DNA from 3 places in the Pseudarthrobacter leeuwenhoeki genome. Region 1 is predicted to be linked to each of the others. Evidence: predicted binding sites of a transcription regulator. Region 1 holds the regulator's gene; each other region holds the start of a gene.
The links. Region 1 encodes HrcA, which represses chaperone genes, less so after heat shock. Its sites were predicted from a motif close to TTNGCACTCGNNNNNNNCGAGTGCNAA; they were not measured.

Region 1 (6,464 bases):
AGGACGAGCCGGACCCCGGGCCGGGGCTCCTCGGTGAGTCCGGAGCACTCCACGGAGAGTTCGCCGGGCGCGGCAGCAACCACGGTACCGGTCAGGCGCTTTCCGGCCCCGTCGGCGATGTCCACGGCCTCCCCCAGGGCAAGCCGTTTCACCGTGACCGCATGGCGGGCCTCGGGTCCGTCAAGGACAAAGACGGAACCGGGGACCACCGCATCCAGGGTGCCGGGGGCAGTGAAGAAGACCGGGTTGCTCACCGCTACAGGTTACCGAGCCGGTCCCGAAGCTTCGCGAAGACCCCGCCGCTCGCGGCAAGCTTTCCTTCGCTGAACTGTTCCCCGCGCAGCTTGGCGAGCTGGCGGAGCAGATCCTCCTGGGCGGCGTCGAGCTTGGCGGGGGTGTCCACCTGGAGGTGGACCTTGAGGTCGCCGCGGCCGTAGCCGCGCAGGTGGGTGACGCCGAGCCCGCGGAGCGTAATGACCTCCCCGGACTGGGTGCCGGCCTTGACGTCGATCTCCTGCTGGCCGTCGAAGGTGTCGAGGGTCAGCTCGGTGCCCAGCGCGGCGGCCGTCATGGGGATGTTGAGGCTCGCGTGCAGATCGTCGCCGTCGCGCACGTATGTGGCGTCGTTGTTGACCCGGATCTCGACGTAGAGGTCGCCCGCGGGGCCGCCGGCAGGTCCGGCCTCGCCCTGCCCGGAGAGCTGGATGCGGGTGCCGGTTGCGACGCCGGCGGGAACCTTGACCGTCAGGGAGCGGCGGCTGCGGATCCTGCCCTGGCCGGCGCATTCGTTGCAGGGATCCTTGATGACGGTGCCGAATCCCTCGCAGGACCCGCAGGGGGCCGCGGTCATGACCTGTCCGAGGATGGAACGCACGGCGCGCTGGACCTGGCCGCTGCCGCCGCAGATGTCGCAGCGTTCCGGGTGGCTGCCTTCACGGCAGCACGAGCCCTCGCAGGTGGGGCAGGTGACGGCCGTGTCCACTTCGAGTTTCCTGTTGACGCCGAACACCGCGTCGCGGAGGTCGATCCGGACGCTGATCAGGGCGTCCTGGCCGCGGCGGACCCTGGAGGCCGGACCGGACTGGCCGCCGGCGCCGAAGAAGGTCTCGAAAATGTCCTGGAACGCGAAGCCCTGGCCGGCGTAGCTGCCGCCGCCGGAGCCGTTGTCGGTGCCGTTCTCGTTGCCTGTGGTGTCGTAGATCCGGCGTTTCTGCGGATCGGACAGCACCTCATAGGCGTGGGTGACGGCTTTGAAGCGGTCCGGGGCGTCATCACTGGGGTTCACATCCGGGTGAAGGGTCCGCGCCAGCTTGCGGTAGGCCTTCTTGATCTCTTCTCCGGTAGCTTCCCGGGAGACTCCCAGAACGTCGTAATGGCTGCTCAAAATGTGTATCTCTTCCTTATTTGTACTGCCGGTGGGGCACTGCCTGTTGGGGGCAAGAAGTCTGGTGCCGGCCCGTCGGGCCGTCAGGCCAGCCGGGTCTGCGCGGTTCGTCAGGGGCCGAGAATCCGCGAAAGGTAGCGGGCTACGGCCCGGACGGCGGCCATGGTGGTCGGATAGTCCATCCGGGTGGGGCCCAGCACTCCGACTTTCGCCGTTGCGTCCGGGCCGTAGCCGGTCGCCACCACCGAGGCCTCCGCGAGTCCGTCATACGGGTTTTCCCGGCCGATGCTGACCGTCACACCGCGCGGGTCCTCGGCCATGTCGCTCAGCAGGCGGAGCATGACCACCTGCTCCTCGAGGGCTTCCAGCACCGGGCCGATGCTGAGCGGGAAGTCGACGTTGGAGCGGGCCAGGTTGGCGGTCCCGGCCATGACCATACGCTCCTCGCGGCTGCTGGTGGCCAGCGCCTCAAGGCCGCGCGCCAGCGCCTGCGCGGCGCTGCGCCGCGCAGGCGGGCAGCTGGCAATGACCGGCTGCAGCGACTGCGGCAGCAGGTTCAGCGGGGTGCCCGGGAGGCTGCCAAGAAACCGTGTGCGCAGTTCCGACAGGACCTCGTCGGAAAGATCCTGACCCGCGTCGATGACCCGCTGTTCCACTTTCCCGGTGTCCGCGATCAGCACTGCGAGCACCTTGCGGGGCGCCAGCAGGACAAATTCGATGTGCCGCACCTTGGCCCGGCTGAGGTGGGGGTACTGCACGACGGCGACCTGGTTGGTCAGCTGCGCGAGCAGCCGCACGGTCCGGTCCAGGACATCGTCGAGGTCCTCGGAACCCTCCAGCAGTGCCTGGATGGCGCGGCGTTCCGGCGGGGAGAGCGGCTTGACCGCCGAAATCTGGTCCACGAAGAGCCGGTAGCCCTTGTCCGTGGGGATGCGCCCGGCGCTGGTGTGCGGCGCTGTAATGAGGCCCTCGTCTTCCAGGGCCGCCATGTCATTGCGGATCGTGGCACTGGACACCCCGAGGTGGTGCCGCTCCACGAGGGCTTTGGAGCCGACGGGTTCCCGTGAATGGACGTAGTCCACCACGATGGCGCGCAGCACTTCGAGCTTGCGTGGTTCGCTCACGGTCCACCTCCATTCGACTGTCCCGCACCCGGTGCAGCCGTTCGCCGGCCGCCCTGATACTGTCCTGGCACAAAGGCATGGTGATTAGCACTCGCCATGCCTTAGTGCTAACCAGTCTAATATGAGTCGCCGCATTGTTAGCATTGAGTTCGCTCCGGGCGTTCCTCCCGGGGCGGGTGTTTTCGGGCACAGCCCGCCGCAGCAAACCGAGCGCAAGGTAAGTGTGTAAGCCATGTCGTACCAGAATTGGGGCCCCCAGGACCTGTCTGCCCCCGTCAAGGCCCAGCTGCCGGACGTGCCGGTGGAGCGCGGAATGGTGCTCGAAGACGTGCAGTCCGGCTGGGTGGGTGCCGTCACCCGGGTGGAGAAGTCCGGCGGCATGCACGTCGTTGCCCTCGAAGACCGCCGCGGCAAGTCCCGGTCCTTCCGTCTCGGCTTCGGCTTCCTGCTGGAGGGCCAGCCGATCCGGCTGATGCCGCCGGTCCCCCGGGCCCCCGCAGCCGCCGCCGGCACGAGAACAGCCTCCGGTTCCGTCCGGGTGGCCGGGCAGCGCGCCCAGGTGGCCAAAGCGAGCCGGATCTGGGTGGAGGGCAAGCACGACGCCGAACTCGTCGAAAAGGTCTGGGGTGACGATCTCCGGGTGGAGGGCATCGTCGTCGAGCCGCTGCACGGCATTGATGACCTCGTTGGTGCCGTGGCCGCCTTCGGGCCCGGGCCCGGGCGCCGGCTCGGTGTCCTGGTGGACCATCTGGTTCCCGATTCAAAGGAATCCCGGATCGCCCAGGCGGTGATGGCGTCCCCCGGCGCGGCCGGCAATGTCCTGATCGTCGGCCACCCCTACGTCGATGTCTGGCAGGCGATCCGGCCCGCCGTGCTGGGAATCGAGAAGTGGCCGGTGATTCCCCGCGGCGTGGATTGGAAGACGGGTATCCTGATGGCCTTCGGCTGGCCGCACAGCACCAAGGAGGACATCGGCCTGGGCTGGCAAAAGCTCCTCGGCGCGGTCCGCAGCTACGCCGATCTGGAACCCTCCCTGCTGGGACGGGTGGAGGAGGTCATCGACTTCCTCACCGTTCCCTGAGGAGCCTTGCCGCGCACCCCCGCCAGCGGGCCGATCGGTGCTTCCGTGCCCGAGCACGTATTCTTGGTACGGCGGCTACGCTCCCCGCGCAGCCCTGGCACCTCCAGGCAGCAACGCACCACCGCAATCTAAAAGGACAACACCGTGGCAGATGACGCACGCGAACACACTGGCAACCAGGCCGGCCATGGCCAGCCCCCGTACCACGGCGTTCCCGCAAATGCGCTGCCGCTGACGGCAAACGAGGACCGCCAGTGGGCCACACTGGCGCACTTCGGCGGCATCCTGGGCTGCGTTCCCTCGCTGCTGATCTACCTGATCTTCAAGGACCGCGGCCCGTTCACGGCGCAGGAGTCCAAGGAGGCCCTCAACTTCACACTGCCGCCCACCCTTGCCGCCGTAGTGTGCAACCTGCTGGTCTTCATCCCGGTGGTGGGCAACATCTTCGCGGTCCTGGCCACGGTCATCTGGATTGCCGTGACGTGCTTCTCGGTCGCGGCCGGCATCCACGTCAACCGCGGCCAGCCGTACCGCTACCGGTTCAACCTCCGCAGGATCAAGTAGGAACGCAGTCCCGCCCTGGATGGGTCAGTCCGGCAGGATCCTGCGGACCACGGCGTCGGCGAGCAGCCGGCCCTTGAGTGTCAGGACGAGGCTGCCACGGAAGGCCGCCACCGGATCCACGAGACCGTCGGCGATGAGTCCGGCAACGGCGTGCCGCCCGGTGTCACCCAGCCCGCCCAGGCTGGCGATCTCCAGCCCGGAGTTCAGCCGCGCTTCCAGCATGACGCGCTCCACGTTGCGGGTCTCCGAATCGAGGGTTTCCCGGCCGGCTGCCGGCGACAGCCCGGACCCCAGGCGGTTGGCATAGGCGGTGGGGTGCTTGACGTTCCACCAGCGCACGCCGCCGATGTGTGAGTGCGCGCCCGGGCCGATCCCCCACCAGTCGTCCCCCCGCCAGTAGGCGAGGTTGTGGCGGCAGGCCTGCTCCGGCGTGCGGGACCAGTTGCTGACCTCGTACCAGGAGAGCCCGGCGGCCGAAATCAGTTCGTCGGCGAGTTCGTATTTGGCCGCATGGTCGTCGTCGTCGATTCCCGGCACTTCACCGCGGCGGATCTGCGCGGCGAGTTTGGTGCCCTCCTCAACAATCAGCGCGTAGGCGCTGATGTGGTCCGGCCCGTAGGACAGTGCCGTCTCCAGCGAGTAGCGCCAGTCGGCCAGCGACTCCCCCGGCGTTCCGTAGATCAGGTCGAGGCTGACGGCGAGGCCGGCGTCCCGGGCCCACTGGACCGCCTGGGGCACCCGGGCGGGGGTGTGGGTGCGGTCCAGCACCTTCAGGACGTGCGGCACCGCGGACTGCATGCCAAAGGACACCCGCGTGAACCCGGCGCCGGCCAGCAGCTGCAGGGACTCGGGGGTGACGGAGTCCGGGTTCGCCTCGGTGGTGACCTCGGCGCCGGGATCGAGGCCCCAGGCCCCAATGGCGGTGGTGAGGATCCGGGCCAGGTCCGCGGCGGGGAGCAGTGTGGGTGTCCCGCCGCCGAAGAAGACCGTGCTGAGCGGGCGTGCCGGCAGGCCGCTGCCCTGCAGGGCCGCCGCTGCGAAGTCGAGCTCCGCGATGGCGGTGCCGGCGTAGGCGCCCTGGGAGGCCCCGCCGCCGAGCTCCGTGGCGGTGTAGGTGTTGAAGTCGCAATACCCGCAGCGCACGGCACAGAACGGGATGTGCACATACAATCCAAAGGCCCGGCCCGGGGCCCCTTCCAGCGCCTGGGCCGGCAACAGCCCGTCCGGCGGCGCCGGGTCGCCCAGCGGGAGGGCGCTAGGCACGGTGCGGGCCTGCCTGCGCAGGGACAGTCATCACTGGCACCGCTACTTCTTGGCCTTGTCCTTGGACTCGTCCGTGGTGAGGGCGGCGATGAAGGCTTCCTGCGGGACCTCGACGCGGCCCACCATCTTCATGCGCTTCTTGCCTTCCTTCTGCTTTTCCAGCAGTTTGCGCTTCCGGGTGATGTCACCGCCGTAGCACTTGGCGAGCACGTCCTTGCGGATGGCGCGGATGCTTTCCCGCGCGATGATCCGGGAACCGATGGCGGCCTGGATGGGCACCTCGAACTGCTGCCGCGGAATGAGTTCGCGGAGCTTGCCGGTCATCATCACACCGTAGGCGTAGGCCTTGTCACGGTGCGTGATGGCGGAGAAGGCATCCACTTGTTCGCCCTGGAGCATGATGTCGACCTTGACGAGGTCGGCCACCTGGTCGCCGTCGGCCTTCCAGTCCAGCGAGCCGTAGCCGCGGGTCTTGGACTTGAGGATGTCGAAGAAGTCGAAGACGATCTCGGCCAGCGGCAGGCGGTAACGGATTTCCACCCGGTCCTCGGAGAGGTAGTCCATGCCGCCCATGACTCCGCGCCGGCTCTGGCACAGCTCCATGATGGCGCCGACGAACTCGTTGGGCGCCAGGATGGTGGCGGCGACCATCGGTTCGCGGACTTCCGCGATCTTTCCGGTGGGGTATTCGCTGGGGTTCGTTACGTGGACGACCTTCTTGTCCTCCAGCGTGACCTCGTATTCCACGTTGGGGGCGGTGGAAATGAGGTCCAGGTTGTATTCGCGTTCGAGCCGCTCGCGGGTGATTTCCAGGTGCAGCAGGCCCAGGAATCCCACCCGGAAGCCGAAGCCCAGCGCGGCAGACGTCTCCGGTTCGTACACCAGCGCGGCGTCGTTGAGCATCAGCTTCTCCAGCGCATCGCGGAGCACCGGGTAGTCCGTGCCGTCCAGGGGATACAGGCCGGAGAAGACCATCGGCTTGGCATCCGCATAGCCGGGGAGGGACACGGTGGCCGGCTTGGCAAGGTTGGTGACGGTGTCGCCCACC
Region 2 (6,464 bases), on a different contig from region 1:
GACGGGCGCTCGCCGGGCTCTACGGATTCGCCTGGCGCGCCGACGTCGATTCCCTGACGGCCGACATGATCATCAACGTCACACCTATCGGTATGGGAGGGGGTATGGCCGGGAGTCCGGCAGCTAGTACGGCAGGGGGCCCCGACGCCGGGGCACTGTCCTTCCCGCAGGAAACAGTGGACGCCGCGACGGTGGTGTTCGACGTCGTCGCGCTGCCGGCCGAGACCCCGCTGATCAAGGCCGCCCGCGCCGCCGGGAAGACCGTGATCACCGGTGCGGAGGTGGCGACCATCCAGGCGCTGGAGCAGTTTGTGCTGTACACCGGGATCCGGCCCAGCGACGAGCAGGTCCGGGCCGCCGAGGACTTCATGCGGGCCCAGTAACCCCCGGGAATCCGGGAAACCCGTACTCCGGGAAACCAGGCGCCCGGCCGTCCGAAACCTAAACCGGCTCCACCGAGATGGCCACCCGCTCCTCCCCGATCCGGGTGAGGACCAGGGTGGCTGTCTTTTTGCCCCTGTTTTTGCCGCTGCCCGTCTTCCCTCCGGGGAGGAGCTGTTTGCGGAGCTCCTCCGGGGTGACCGAGGTGCCGCGCTTCTTGATGTCCAGTACTCCGATGCCCTGGTCCCTGACCCATGTCTTGAGGGCTTTGACGTTGTACGGCATCACGTCCAGGACCCTGTAGGGCCGGGCGAACGGGGTATCCCGCAGCTCCGGGGCGCAGATGTAGGCGATGTGCTCGTCCACGAGGTGCCCGCCCAGCTGGAGCGCGACGTCGGCCACCAGGCCGGCGCGGATGACGGCGCCGTCGGGCTCGTAGAGGTACCCCTCGACAGGCCCCACCGGGGCGACGGGGCCGCCGTCGAAGTGCTCGGCGCTGGTGAGCTCCGCCGCCCCCGCGGGGCCGAGGAGAAGGGCCGCCCGCCGGATTCCCGGACGCCGGACCGCGTTGAACCACAGCGCCACCTCGGTGACGTCCCCGCCCACCGAAACCCACTGGGCCTCGCAGTCCCCGGGCACCGAGTCGTGCGGCATGCCCGGGCCCATCTTCACACCCACGGCCAGGCCGGTGCCGGCAAGGGCCTCAACGAAGGACAGCGGCGGGGAAAAGTCCTCCGGATCCCAGAGCCGCTTCGTCCCCGAGGTGGAAGTGGTCCGGCGGGCCGGGTCCAGCCAGACGCCGTCCATCCCGTCGAGGGCAACCGTCGTCGCATCGGAATGGACCACGGTGGCGTTCCGGAACGGGATGAGGTTCATCGTGGCGCAGGCCGCCGTCGTCTCGTCGCTTTCCACCGCTGTGACCTGGATGTCCAGCGAGGCGAACGCCATGGCATCGCCGCCGAGGCCGCAGCCAAGATCCGCCACGTGCTGCACCCCGGCTTCTGCGAAGCGCTGCGCGTGCCGGGCCGCCACGGTAAGCCGGGTGGACTGCTCCAGGCCCGCCTGGGTGAAGATCATCTGCCGGGCAAACTCGCCAAACTTGGCCTCGGCCTTGGTCCGCAGCCGCGACTGGGTGAGGGCGGCGGAAACGAGTTCGGGGGAGTGGCCGGCCTTCCGGAGGGTGGCATTGAGCCGGAACGCGTCGTCCTCCTTGTAGGGTCCCAGCGACGCCAGCAGCTCCCAGCCTTCGGGGTTCAAAAGCGGGGCGATCTGGTCCTGCGGTGCGTCAGCCATGGGATCAAGCCTAGTTCAGCCGGTGCCTGGTGCTATGCGCCCGCCAGGGCTTCGCCCGCTACGGCCGGCGCTCCTGGTCCGGCGCAGGCCCAGCGTTCGCCGGGAACGAATTTCTGGCACTCGCCTTGACCGAGTGCTAACTACTTACATAGAGTCGTCATTGGCACTCTCCCCGGGAGGGTGCTAACACCTGAAGCTTTACCGCCAGGCTGCTGCCGGCACCGCGACGACGGTCTGTACGCCTTGGCACCACAGCTTTAAAGTCCACGAATTTGCTGACGAAAAGGAGAGGTCATTGTCGGTCTCTATTAAGCCTCTTGAGGATCGTATTGTTGTCCGCCCGCTCGAAGCCGAGCAGACCACGGCTTCCGGCCTGGTTATCCCGGACTCCGCGCAGGAAAAGCCGCAGGAAGGCGAAGTTGTCGCAGTAGGCCCCGGCCGCTTTGACGACAACGGCAACCGCGTTCCGATCGACGTCACCGTTGGCGACGTCGTTATCTACTCCAAGTACGGCGGAACTGAAGTCAAGACCGGCGGCACCGAGTACCTCGTGCTGTCCGCCCGCGACGTTCTGGCGATCGTCGTAAAGTAACTCTCTTGGACCCCGCGCCGCCGATCCTTCTTTGACGGGTCAGTTGCGCGGGGTTCTGTCTTTGAAAGGACAAAACCATGGCAAAGCAGCTTGCGTTTAACGACGCTGCCCGCCGGTCGCTTGAAGCCGGCATCGATAAGCTCGCCAACACTGTCAAGGTGACGCTTGGCCCGCGCGGCCGCAACGTCGTGCTGGACAAGAAGTGGGGCGCCCCCACGATCACCAACGATGGTGTCACTATCGCCCGTGAAGTCGAGCTGGACGACCCGTATGAGAACCTTGGCGCGCAGCTTGCCAAGGAGGTCGCCACCAAGACCAACGATGTTGCCGGTGACGGCACCACCACCGCCACGGTGCTGGCACAGGCCCTCGTCAAGGAAGGCCTCCGCAACGTTGCGGCCGGCGCAGCCCCGGGCCAGATCAAGCGCGGCATCGAGGTCTCGGTTGAGGCCATCGCCGCCCGCCTGCTCGAAAACGCCCGCCCGGTCGAAGGCACCCAGGTCGCCAACGTCGCCTCCATCTCCGCCCAGAGCGATGAGATCGGCGAGCTGCTGGCCGAGGCATTCGACAAGGTCGGCAAGGATGGTGTGATCACCATCGAGGAATCCTCCACCACGCAGACCGAACTGGTCCTCACCGAGGGCATGCAGTTCGACAAGGGCTACCTGTCCCCGTACTTCGTCACCGACGCGGAACGCCAGGAAGCTGTCCTCGAAGACGCCCTGATCCTGATCAACCAGGGCAAGATCTCCTCGGTCCAGGACTTCCTGCCGCTGCTGGAAAAGGCGCTGCAGAGCTCCAAGCCGCTCTTCATCATCGCCGAGGACGTCGACGGCGAGGCACTCTCCACGCTGATCGTCAACCGCATCCGCGGCACGCTGAACGTCGTTGCCGTCAAGGCACCGGGCTTCGGCGACCGCCGCAAGGCCATGCTGCAGGACATCGCCACCCTCACGGGCGCACAGGTTGTCTCGCCGGAACTGGGCCTCAGCCTGGACACGGTCGGCCTTGAGGTGCTGGGCACTGCCCGGCGCATCACCGTCACCAAGGACAACACCACCATCGTTGACGGCGCCGGTTCGGCAGAGGACGTCGCAGCCCGGGTTTCCCAGCTGCGCGCCGAGCTGACCCGCACGGACTCCGACTGGGACAAGGAAAAGCTGCAGGAACGCCTGGCCAAGCTGGCCGGCGGCATCGGCGTGATCAAGGTCGGCGCTGCCACCGAGGTCGAGCTCAAGGAAAAGAAGCACCGCATCGAGGACGCCGTGTCCTCGACCCGCGCTGCCCTGGAAGAGGGCATCGTCGCCGGCGGCGGCGCCGCCCTCATCCACGCCCTCAAGGCGCTCGACGAGGACCCGGCTGTCCAGGCCCTCGAAGGCGACGCGGCAGCTGCTGTCGGCATCGTCCGCCGGGCACTGACCCAGCCGCTGCGCTGGATCGCCCAGAACGCCGGCTTCGACGGCTACGTCGTCGTCGCCAAGGTCGCCGAATCCGCCAACAACCAGGGCTTCAACGCCAAGACCGGCGAATACGAAGACCTGATCGCTGCCGGAGTCATCGACCCCGTGAAGGTGACGCGTGCGGCCCTCCGCAACGCGGCGTCCATCGCGGCACTGGTGCTCACCACGGAAACCCTCGTGGTCGAGAAGCCTGTCGAGGAAGACCAGCACGCAGGACACCAGCACTAGCATCAAGCCATAGCAGTCAAGGCCGGTCCGGCATCAGCCGGGCTGGCCTTTTCTGTGCCTGCGGGCATCCGTGCAGCACGGCCGTAATTGGCGGCAAGCCCCTGCGGCTCCTGAGCCACCAACCAGTCCTACGCCTACTTCGCCATCCGCACCCGGCTTTGGGAATTCGCCCTAGGCTGCTGGCGCTCGCACTGCCGCACCTCAATCCCGGCAAGCGCTGCGCGTTGTCCTCGGGTGGAGAGGCCTCGCCGCGATGCTCTCCCGTGGCCTGCGACGGTGTGGCAGAGCAAGCTCCTGGCAGACGAGGCCGCGGCCGCAGCACAGCCCAGGGAACTGGCCCCCGGAGCGGCCGCCTTGGCGCCCGGGAACGCGGGCAAGCTGACGCCGGACGCGAAGATCATCCCGGCTCCGGTGGCCATGAAGAACGAGTGGGCGGACATCGACGGGCTGTGCACGGACGGGAACGTTCCGGGGGAGGGTGCCGGGGCTGCACCTGATGGACCTGAGCGATTTCATCTGCGCCGGTGGGATCTGCCCGGCCGTCGTCGGGAATGTGTACGTCTACAAGGACGACAACCACCTGACCAAGACCTATGTCCAGAGCATGATCCCCATGTTCGAACAGCGCTTGTTCGCGGCCACGGGCTGGACGTGACGCGGCGGCGCCGGTCCGGCTGGTGCCGTTGCTCACATTACTGTCCCGGAATATGGGGATCGCGGCCAAGGTTCTAGTATTTATTCAACACTTCTGCACAGGGCATGCCCGTAATGACGGGCTGGTCATCTGTTGCAACCCCTACCCGTGAAACCCGTAACCAAGGTAAGAGGCGCACTCATGACCCAGCCCGAACACAACCCCTTCGGCTTCATCGGACTGACGTATGACGACGTCTTGTTGCTGCCCGGCCACACGAATGTCATCCCCTCCGAAGCCGACACGTCCTCCCGGATCTCCAAGCGCATCACGGTCCAGACCCCGCTGCTCTCCGCAGCGATGGACACGGTCACCGAATCGCGGATGGCGATCGCCATGGCCCGCCAGGGCGGCCTCGGCGTCGTGCACCGCAACCTCTCCATCGCCGACCAGGCGGACCAGATTGACCGGGTCAAGCGCAGCGAATCCGGCATGATCACCAACCCGCTGACGATCGGCCCGGAAGCCACGCTGGCCGAGCTGGGCGAAATCTGCGCGCATTACCGGGTTTCCGGTCTGCCCGTCGTGGACGAGGGCATGCGGCTGCTGGGTATCGTCACCAATCGCGACACCCGTTTCGTGCCGGAAGCGGATTTCCCGATCCGCCTGGTCAGCGACGTTATGACCAAGATGCCCCTCGTCACGGGGCACGTCGGCATCAGCCGCGACGAAGCCGCGCACAAGCTGGCGACCCACAAGATTGAAAAGCTCCCGCTCGTTGACGAGCAGGGCCGGCTCAAGGGCCTAATCACCACCAAGGACTTCACGAAGGCCGAGCAGTATCCGCTGGCCACCAAGGACGATGAAGGCCGGCTGCGCGTCGGCGCTGCCATCGGGTTCTTTGGCGACGGCTGGGAGCGGGCCATGGCGCTGGTCGACGCCGGCGTGGACGCCCTCTTCGTTGACACCGCCAACGGACACTCCCAGGGTGTCCTGGACATGATCCGCCGGCTCAAGTCCGATCCGGTGGCCGCGCACGTCGACATCATCGGCGGCCAGGCCGCCACCCGCGAAGGCGCCCAGGCGCTCATCGATGCCGGTGCCGACGGCATCAAGGTCGGCGTGGGTCCCGGCTCCATCTGCACCACCCGCGTGGTCGCCGGCGTCGGCGTCCCGCAGATCACCGCCATCTACGAGTCCGCCAAGGCCGCCATCCCGGCCGGCGTGCCGCTGATCGCCGACGGCGGACTGCAGTACTCGGGCGACATCGGCAAGGCCCTGGTGGCCGGCGCGGACACCGTCATGCTCGGCTCCCTGCTCGCCGGTTGCGACGAGTCCCCGGGTGACCTGATCTTCGTCAACGGCAAGCAGTTCAAGCTCTACCGCGGCATGGGGTCCCTCGGGGCCATGCAGACCCGCGGCAAGAACACCTCGTACTCCAAGGACCGCTACTTCCAGGCCGACGTCTCCGGCGACGACAAGCTCATCCCGGAAGGCATCGAGGGCCGGGTGGCCTACCGCGGCCCGCTGGCCTCGGTGGCCCACCAGCTGGTCGGCGGTCTCCGCCAGACGATGTTCTACACCGGCGCCCCGACCATTCCCGAGCTCAAGGCCCGCGGAAAGTTCGTCCGGATCACCCCGGCCGGGCTCAAGGAATCCCACCCGCACGACATCCAGATGACGGTGGAGGCACCGAACTACGGTTCGCGCTAAGCGCTCTTCCCGCCCTGGCGTCCGGGCAACGGGTTGAAATGACGGGATGGGGAGGTATGCCCATCCCGTCATTATCTTTTTCCCTGTAAGTTCGATGGAGTAATTAGTTTCGGGGGACGGCGGGGGACCAGAGTGGCAGCGCAATTCAGTGGTGCGGACGTGG
Region 3 (6,464 bases), on a different contig from region 1:
ACGAAGTCGATGGCGAGTTCGCCGGCCGCCTCGTCGACCCAGCGGACGGTGTAGGTCCGGGTGTGCGGCCACTGATCGCGCGGCATGGACTCCCGGATTTCCCAGAGGTCCAGCGGTTGCGGGTAGGTGACCCCGGGCTGCGGGAACACGATCTTGACGTAACGGTCCACGAAGGAGTTGTTCACGTAGCCGGCGAAGCCTGGCCCGCCGGCAATGATCCGTACCATGTGCGGCGAGAGCTGCTCGCGGCGCAGGACCGTGAGGTTGGTCTGCGGGCGGGATTTCCGGGTGGTTGACGTGGCTGCGGGGACTGAGGTCATGAAGCCAAGCCTAGCCAACAACCGCCAACAACCCTGGGCGGAACCGCGGCTGTGAAGCCTGTCAGGGAAGGGGAAGGGGAGGGAGTTCCCAGTTCACCGTGCCGTCGTCTTGTGCCTGGAGCAGCGTATTGGCGTGGCTGAACGGCCGGGAGCCGAAAAATCCCCGTGAGGCTGAGAGCGGGCTCGGATGGGCGTTGGTGATCACCGGTGTGGGACCCAGCAACGGCCGGACGGTCCCGGCGTCGCGGCCCCACAGGATTGCCACCAGCGGCGCGGGGGAGCCGGCGGAGGTGGTACGGTTCGCCACGGCGCTGATCGCTGCCCCCGTGATGGCTTCCCACCCTTTGTTCCGGTGCGATCCGGCCTCCCCGGCCCGGACGCTAAGGACCCTGTTCAGCAGCAGCACACCCTGGGCCGCCCAGCCGCTGAGATCGCCGTGGACCCGCGGCGGCAGCCCCAGATCGGCCTCGAGTTCCTTGTAGATATTGGCGAGGCTGCGCGGGATGGGCCGGGTGGCGCCGTCCACGGCGAAGGAGAGCCCGACGGCATGGCCGGGCGTCGGATAAGGGTCCTGGCCCACGATCAGTACCCGGACGCCCGCCAGCGGCTGCCGGAACGCCCGCAGCACGTTCGACGGCGACGGCAGGACTTCGTGGCCCTCGGCAACCTCCCGGCCCAGGAACGCCAGGACGTCGCGCAACTTCCCCTCCACCGGGGCCAGCGCCTCCGCCCAGCCGGCCGCCACAAGCTCATGCAACGGCAGGCGGGCCAGCCCGGCGAAGCCGGCCCCTTCGTCCGAGGCGGGCTTCAGCTCGAACAGGGCATCGGAATCAAGGAAGTCGGAGGTAGGCACAGCCCCATTCTCGCAGGGCGGCAAATGACAACCCTGTTAGTCGCCCGTAACATGAGTAAGGAACTTTTCACCGGATCAAGCCGTACCGGAACAAGCAGGGAGTCTTCGTGGCCGAACAAGCGCAAGAGCACCTTTCGACGACGGAAGCTGTTGCCGCCGGGACCAGCCCCGAGTCGCCGCTGAGCAGCCGGGACCAGCAGATGCTGGCGCTGGAACGGCAGTGGTGGAAATACGCCGGCGCCAAGGAACAAGCCATCCGGGAGCTTTTCGACCTCTCCGCCACCAACTATTACCAACTTCTGAATGCCCTCATCGACACCGAGGACGCGCTGGCCCACGATCCCATGCTGGTGAAGAGGCTGCGTAGACTACGTACGTCACGCCAACGTGCGCGTACTGCCCGCCGCTTGGGCTCAGACGCGTAGAGCCCAGGCGGAAGCGCGGATTCCCGCGTGGACGCCCGCGCGGGCCATCGTCAGAAACCAGCAAGGACGTCGCTTTCACCATGACCAAATACGCTCGGGATGAATTTGATCGGGTCCCGGAGACCTCCGCACGCCAGGGCGTCCACCGGGCAGCCGCCGAATCCCGCCGTGGCCGCCGCCTGGGCGCCATCCTGGCAGTCGGAGCCGCGGCTTTGGCCGTCGGCCTCGTGTCCTTCCTGATTCTGCCGAAGCTTGGATTCTCCTCCCCCGGAGAGAGCACTGCCGTTTCGGCCGAGCAGGGCGGCAGCAGCGCCGCTGCGTCGCCGGCCCCCACGGCTTCCACCCCGGCGCAGCCCACCCCTACGGCTTCCACCCCGACGACGCCCAGCCCCGAGCCGTCCAGTCCGGCGCCGGTGAGCCCGGAGGCCAGCGCTTCGCCGTCCGCGTCGGCCACCCCCTCCGTGGCTGCCGTCATCGACAAGACCCAGCCGGTTGCGGTCTTCAACGGCACCACGACCGCGGGACTGGCGAGCCGTGTGGGCGGAACCGTCTCCACCGCCGGCTGGACGATCGGCACGCTCGGAAACTGGGGTGGTGCGCGCCAGCAGCGTTCCGTCATTTTCTACAGCGGCGCCGCGCAGAAGGGCAACGCCGAAGCCCTTGGCAAACTCCTCGGCATCCCGACCGTCGTGGACTCGGCCAACTCCCAGCTGCCACTCGTTGTGGTCCTGGGGCCCGGTTTCCAGTAGTCCGTTCCGGATGCGCCTGAATAACTATTCGCCGCCTGACCCGCCCCCGCCCCGCGCTCCGGCCCGAGGCTGTGGGTACAGTAATTGCGGACTGCGTCTGCATGCTGTGTTTGCATGTGCGTTTTACCATCCGCGGCCCACAATGTGGTGGGCCGCCCGCCAGCCGACTGAAAGTGTGAACACCATGGCATTGGGAACCGTCAAATGGTTCAACGCCGAGAAGGGCTACGGATTCATCACCGTGGACAGCTCCGGGGCCGATGTCTTCGTGCACTGGTCTGCCATCGCGGGGGAGGGCTTCCGTGCCCTGGACGAGGGGCAGCGCGTGGAACTCGAAGTCGGCGAGGGCGAAAAGGGCCCGCAGGCCGAAAGTGTCCGGCCTGTCCAGTGACCTTCGCCGCTGCAGCACACGCTTCGCAGAACCCTGCCGACCAGGCTGCTGCTCAACGAGCCACCATCAGCTCTTGCCTGCGCCGGTCTTCCCCGCGCCGGTCTTCCCCGCGCCGGGCTGCGGCCCTGCGGATCGGCCGCGCCGCCGCAGTGGCCGCGGCTGCGGCCCTGACCTTGACAGCGTGCCTGGGGCCAACGGGCGGCGCCCGCGTGGAGCAGGCGGACCCGAGCGGCGACGGCACCCTGCGGATCGGGCTGATCCTCGACAACACCGGCCCGCAGAACTTCCTCAACGCCCCCCAGCTGGCCGCCGCAAAGCTTGCCGTCAAGGAAATCAACGCCGCGGGCGGCCACAACGGCAAACCGGTGGAGTTGTTCCCGGAGACCATCAGCGCGGACACCGCAGCGCAGGCCAAGGCGCTGGTGGCGGCAAACGCCGACGTCGTCATTGGCCCGACAGACTCAAGCCGGGCGCCCGCCGCCATCGATGTCCTGTCCAACGCCAGGATCGCCATCATTTCCCCCGCGAACGCCGCCAGCGGGCTCAGCAGCTATCAGAGCGGCGGTTTCTATTTCCGGACCTCGGCAGCCGACGTTGCGCAGGCCCCCGTGCTGGTCAAGCTTGCCCAGGACAGCGGTGCCGCCACCCTCGCCGTGGTGTACGAGGAAGGCAGCTACGGCAAGGACGTGTCGACCGCCGTCGCCGCCGCCGCCCGGCAGGCCGGCCTCGGGTCCGTCACCGTCGCCGGATTCGCCCCGGGCCAGGCCCAGCAGGCGGCCGCTGCCGTGAAAGCGGCGGCTCCCGACGCCGTCGTGCTGGTCTCGCGGGCAGGGGCGCAGGGCGCCATTGCCGAGCTAAACAATGCCGGCGTTGCCCGAAAGAAGCTCATCCTCAGCGACGGTGCTGTCAACCAGTACGGCTCAGGCCTCGGATCCAGCGCCCTCGGCGGTGCCCGGGGGATCCTGCCGGGGACCTTTGCCTCCGCACACTTCCAGGGCGAACTGGTTACCGTGGATCCGGAGCTGTTGGACATGACCTTTGCTGCGGAGATGTACGACGCCGTCAACCTCGCCGCCATCGCGGCCGCTGCAGCCCAGGACGACGCCGGAGCCTCCGTCGCGGCCAGCCTGATCGCCGTCTCGGGCGGCAAGGTCCAGACATCCGGCGGCTCCGGGACCTCCGGCGAATCGACGGTCTGCAAGAGCTACCAGGAGTGCCTCGACGCACTCCGGGCCGGCAAGCAGCCCGATTACGACGGTGAATCCGGGCGGATCGGCTTCGATGCCAACGGTGACGTCAGCGCCGCAAACTACGTCGTCTACACCTACAGTGCGGACAACACGGCGACCATGAGCGGCAGCGAGACGGCCAGCCGCAACGGGAGTTAATCGCCCGTAGCGTATTGCGTCGTGCCGGAGTGCCGCCAGCGGGCCGATGCAGGGCCTGCCGGCGGGCCCACTGCTTGCACTCTCCCCGGGGGAGTGCTAATTATTGAGTTAGCACTCCTGCGTATTAACTGCTAAAACGACGCCCGGTTCGCCCGGCCGCGAAGTTGCAGCAGCCGCAGCCGGGAGCGAAAGAAACACCTGGCTGGGGTGAGATCCCTGGCCCGGCGGCATACAGAGGCCGCGGGGCAAGGATCGTCCGTCGCGGGCACCGCAGCAAAGGTTCATTCTTAACGACTGTCCCGAAAGGACTACTGCCGTTATGGCCAAGATCATTGCATTTGATGAAGAGGCACGCCGCGGTCTTGAGCGGGGCCTGAATATCCTCGCCGACGCCGTCAAGGTCACCCTCGGCCCGCGTGGACGCAACGTCGTCCTCGAAAAGAAGTGGGGCGCCCCCACGATCACCAACGATGGTGTTTCCATCGCCAAGGAGATCGAGCTGGACGATCCCTACGAGAAGATCGGCGCCGAGCTGGTCAAGGAAGTTGCCAAGAAGACGGATGACGTCGCCGGCGACGGAACCACCACCGCCACCGTGCTGGCTCAGGCCCTGGTCAAGGAAGGCCTGCGCAACGTCGCGGCCGGCGCTGATCCCCTGTCCCTCAAGCGCGGCATCGAGAAGGCTGTCGAAGCTGTCACCCGCGAGCTCCTGGCCTCCGCCAAGGAAATCGAAACCAAGGAAGAGATTGCCGCCACCGCGTCGATCTCTGCCGGTGACAACGAGATTGGCGCACTGATTGCCGAGGCCCTGGATAAGGTCGGCAAGGAAGGCGTCATCACCGTCGAGGAGTCGAACACGTTCGGCCTCGAGCTGGAGCTCACCGAAGGCATGCGCTTCGACAAGGGTTACATCTCCGCGTACTTCGTTACCGACGCTGAGCGCCAGGAAACGGTCCTTGAGGATCCGTACATCCTGATCGTCAACTCCAAGATCGCCAACGTCAAGGAACTGGTTGCTGTCCTCGAAAAGGTCATGCAGTCCTCCAAGCCGCTGCTGATCATTGCCGAAGACATCGAGGGCGAGGCCCTGGCCACCCTGATCGTCAACAAGATCCGTGGCACCTTCAAGTCCGTCGCCGTCAAGGCTCCGGGCTTCGGTGACCGCCGCAAGGCGCAGCTCGCCGACATCGCCATCCTCACCGGTGGCCAGGTCATCTCCGAGGAAGTCGGCCTCAAGCTTGAGACCGCCGGACTCGAACTCCTGGGCCGCGCCCGCAAGGTCGTTGTGACCAAGGACGAGACCACCATCGTCGAGGGTGCAGGCGACGCTGACCAGATCGCCGGCCGCGTTTCCCAGATCCGCGCCGAGATCGAGAACTCCGACTCGGATTACGACCGCGAGAAGCTGCAGGAACGCCTGGCCAAGCTGGCCGGCGGCGTTGCAGTCATCAAGGCCGGTGCCGCAACCGAGGTCGAGCTCAAGGAACGCAAGCACCGCATTGAGGACGCTGTCCGCAACGCGAAGGCTGCTGTCGAAGAGGGCATCGTCGCCGGCGGTGGCGTTGCCCTGATCCAGGCCGGTGCCAAGGCATTCGCCAACCTGCAGCTCGAAGGCGACGAGGCAACCGGTGCGAACATCGTCCGCGTTGCCATCGACGCCCCGCTGAAGCAGATCGCCTTCAACGCTGGCCTCGAGCCCGGCGTTGTCGTCGACAAGGTCCGCGGCCTGCCTGCAGGCCACGGCCTGAACGCAGCAACCGGCGAGTACGTCGACCTGCTGGCTGCCGGCATCAACGACCCGGTCAAGGTCACCCGCTCTGCCCTGCAGAACGCGGCTTCCATTGCCGGACTGTTCCTCACCACCGAGGCCGTTGTGGCCGACAAGCCGGAGAAGAACTCCCCGGCCATGGGCGGCGGCGACGACATGGGCGGCATGGGAGGCATGGGCGGTTTCTAACCACCCGGCTTCCGGCGCTGGCTGGTCCAGCGCCGAGCGTCCAGTTCAACGACGGCGGTCCCTCCTTCGGGTGGGGCCGCCGTCGGCGTTGAAGGCCCGCCCCGTCTGGCAGGATAGTGCAGTGACGATTACAGCAGCGGCCGACGGTTCGGCTCTAGGAAATCCCGGCCCGGCCGGTTGGGCCTGGTACGTGAACGACGACTGCTGGCGGGCCGGGGGATGGCCGCACGGCACCAACAACATGGGCGAGCTTATGGCCGTGCTGGACCTGTTCCGCTCCACCGCGCACCTGCCGGGCGAGGACCTGCATATCCTCTGCGACAGCCAGTACGTCATCAACTCCGTCACCAAATGGATGCCGGGCTGGAAACGCAAGGGCTG

Region 2: a site for HrcA is predicted at 1,788-1,814, ahead of groES (co-chaperone GroES). Genes of this name have one in related genera too.
Region 3: a site for HrcA is predicted at 4,200-4,226, ahead of groL (chaperonin GroEL). Genes of this name have one in related genera too.

Annotation. Positions count from the first base shown of each region.
Region 1 covers NZ_JBVAYY010000008.1:93,989-100,452, reverse strand. Annotated here, with positions in the region: gene ACZYX4_RS08870 (16S rRNA (uracil(1498)-N(3))-methyltransferase) at 1-254, opposite strand, end outside; gene dnaJ (molecular chaperone DnaJ) at 257-1,384, opposite strand; gene hrcA (heat-inducible transcriptional repressor HrcA) at 1,495-2,508, opposite strand; gene ACZYX4_RS08855 (DUF3097 family protein) at 2,741-3,589, shown strand; gene ACZYX4_RS08850 (DUF4870 domain-containing protein) at 3,734-4,153, shown strand; gene hemW (radical SAM family heme chaperone HemW) at 4,178-5,416, opposite strand; gene lepA (translation elongation factor 4) at 5,459-6,464, opposite strand, start outside.
Region 2 covers NZ_JBVAYY010000001.1:219,249-225,712, forward strand. Annotated here, with positions in the region: gene ACZYX4_RS01115 (shikimate 5-dehydrogenase) at 1-383, shown strand, start outside; gene ACZYX4_RS01120 (THUMP-like domain-containing protein) at 442-1,674, opposite strand; gene groES (co-chaperone GroES) at 1,970-2,266, shown strand; gene groL (chaperonin GroEL) at 2,344-3,954, shown strand; gene ACZYX4_RS01135 (SGNH hydrolase domain-containing protein) at 4,451-4,609, shown strand; gene guaB (IMP dehydrogenase) at 4,790-6,301, shown strand; gene ACZYX4_RS01145 (hypothetical protein) at 6,434-6,464, shown strand, end outside.
Region 3 covers NZ_JBVAYY010000005.1:28,784-35,247, forward strand. Annotated here, with positions in the region: gene ACZYX4_RS05495 (siderophore-interacting protein) at 1-320, opposite strand, end outside; gene ACZYX4_RS05500 (uracil-DNA glycosylase) at 382-1,173, opposite strand; gene ACZYX4_RS05505 (DUF3263 domain-containing protein) at 1,281-1,598, shown strand; gene ACZYX4_RS05510 (LytR C-terminal domain-containing protein) at 1,679-2,347, shown strand; gene ACZYX4_RS05515 (cold-shock protein) at 2,532-2,738, shown strand; gene ACZYX4_RS05520 (ABC transporter substrate-binding protein) at 2,735-4,126, shown strand; gene groL (chaperonin GroEL) at 4,446-6,083, shown strand; gene ACZYX4_RS05530 (RNase H family protein) at 6,205-6,464, shown strand, end outside.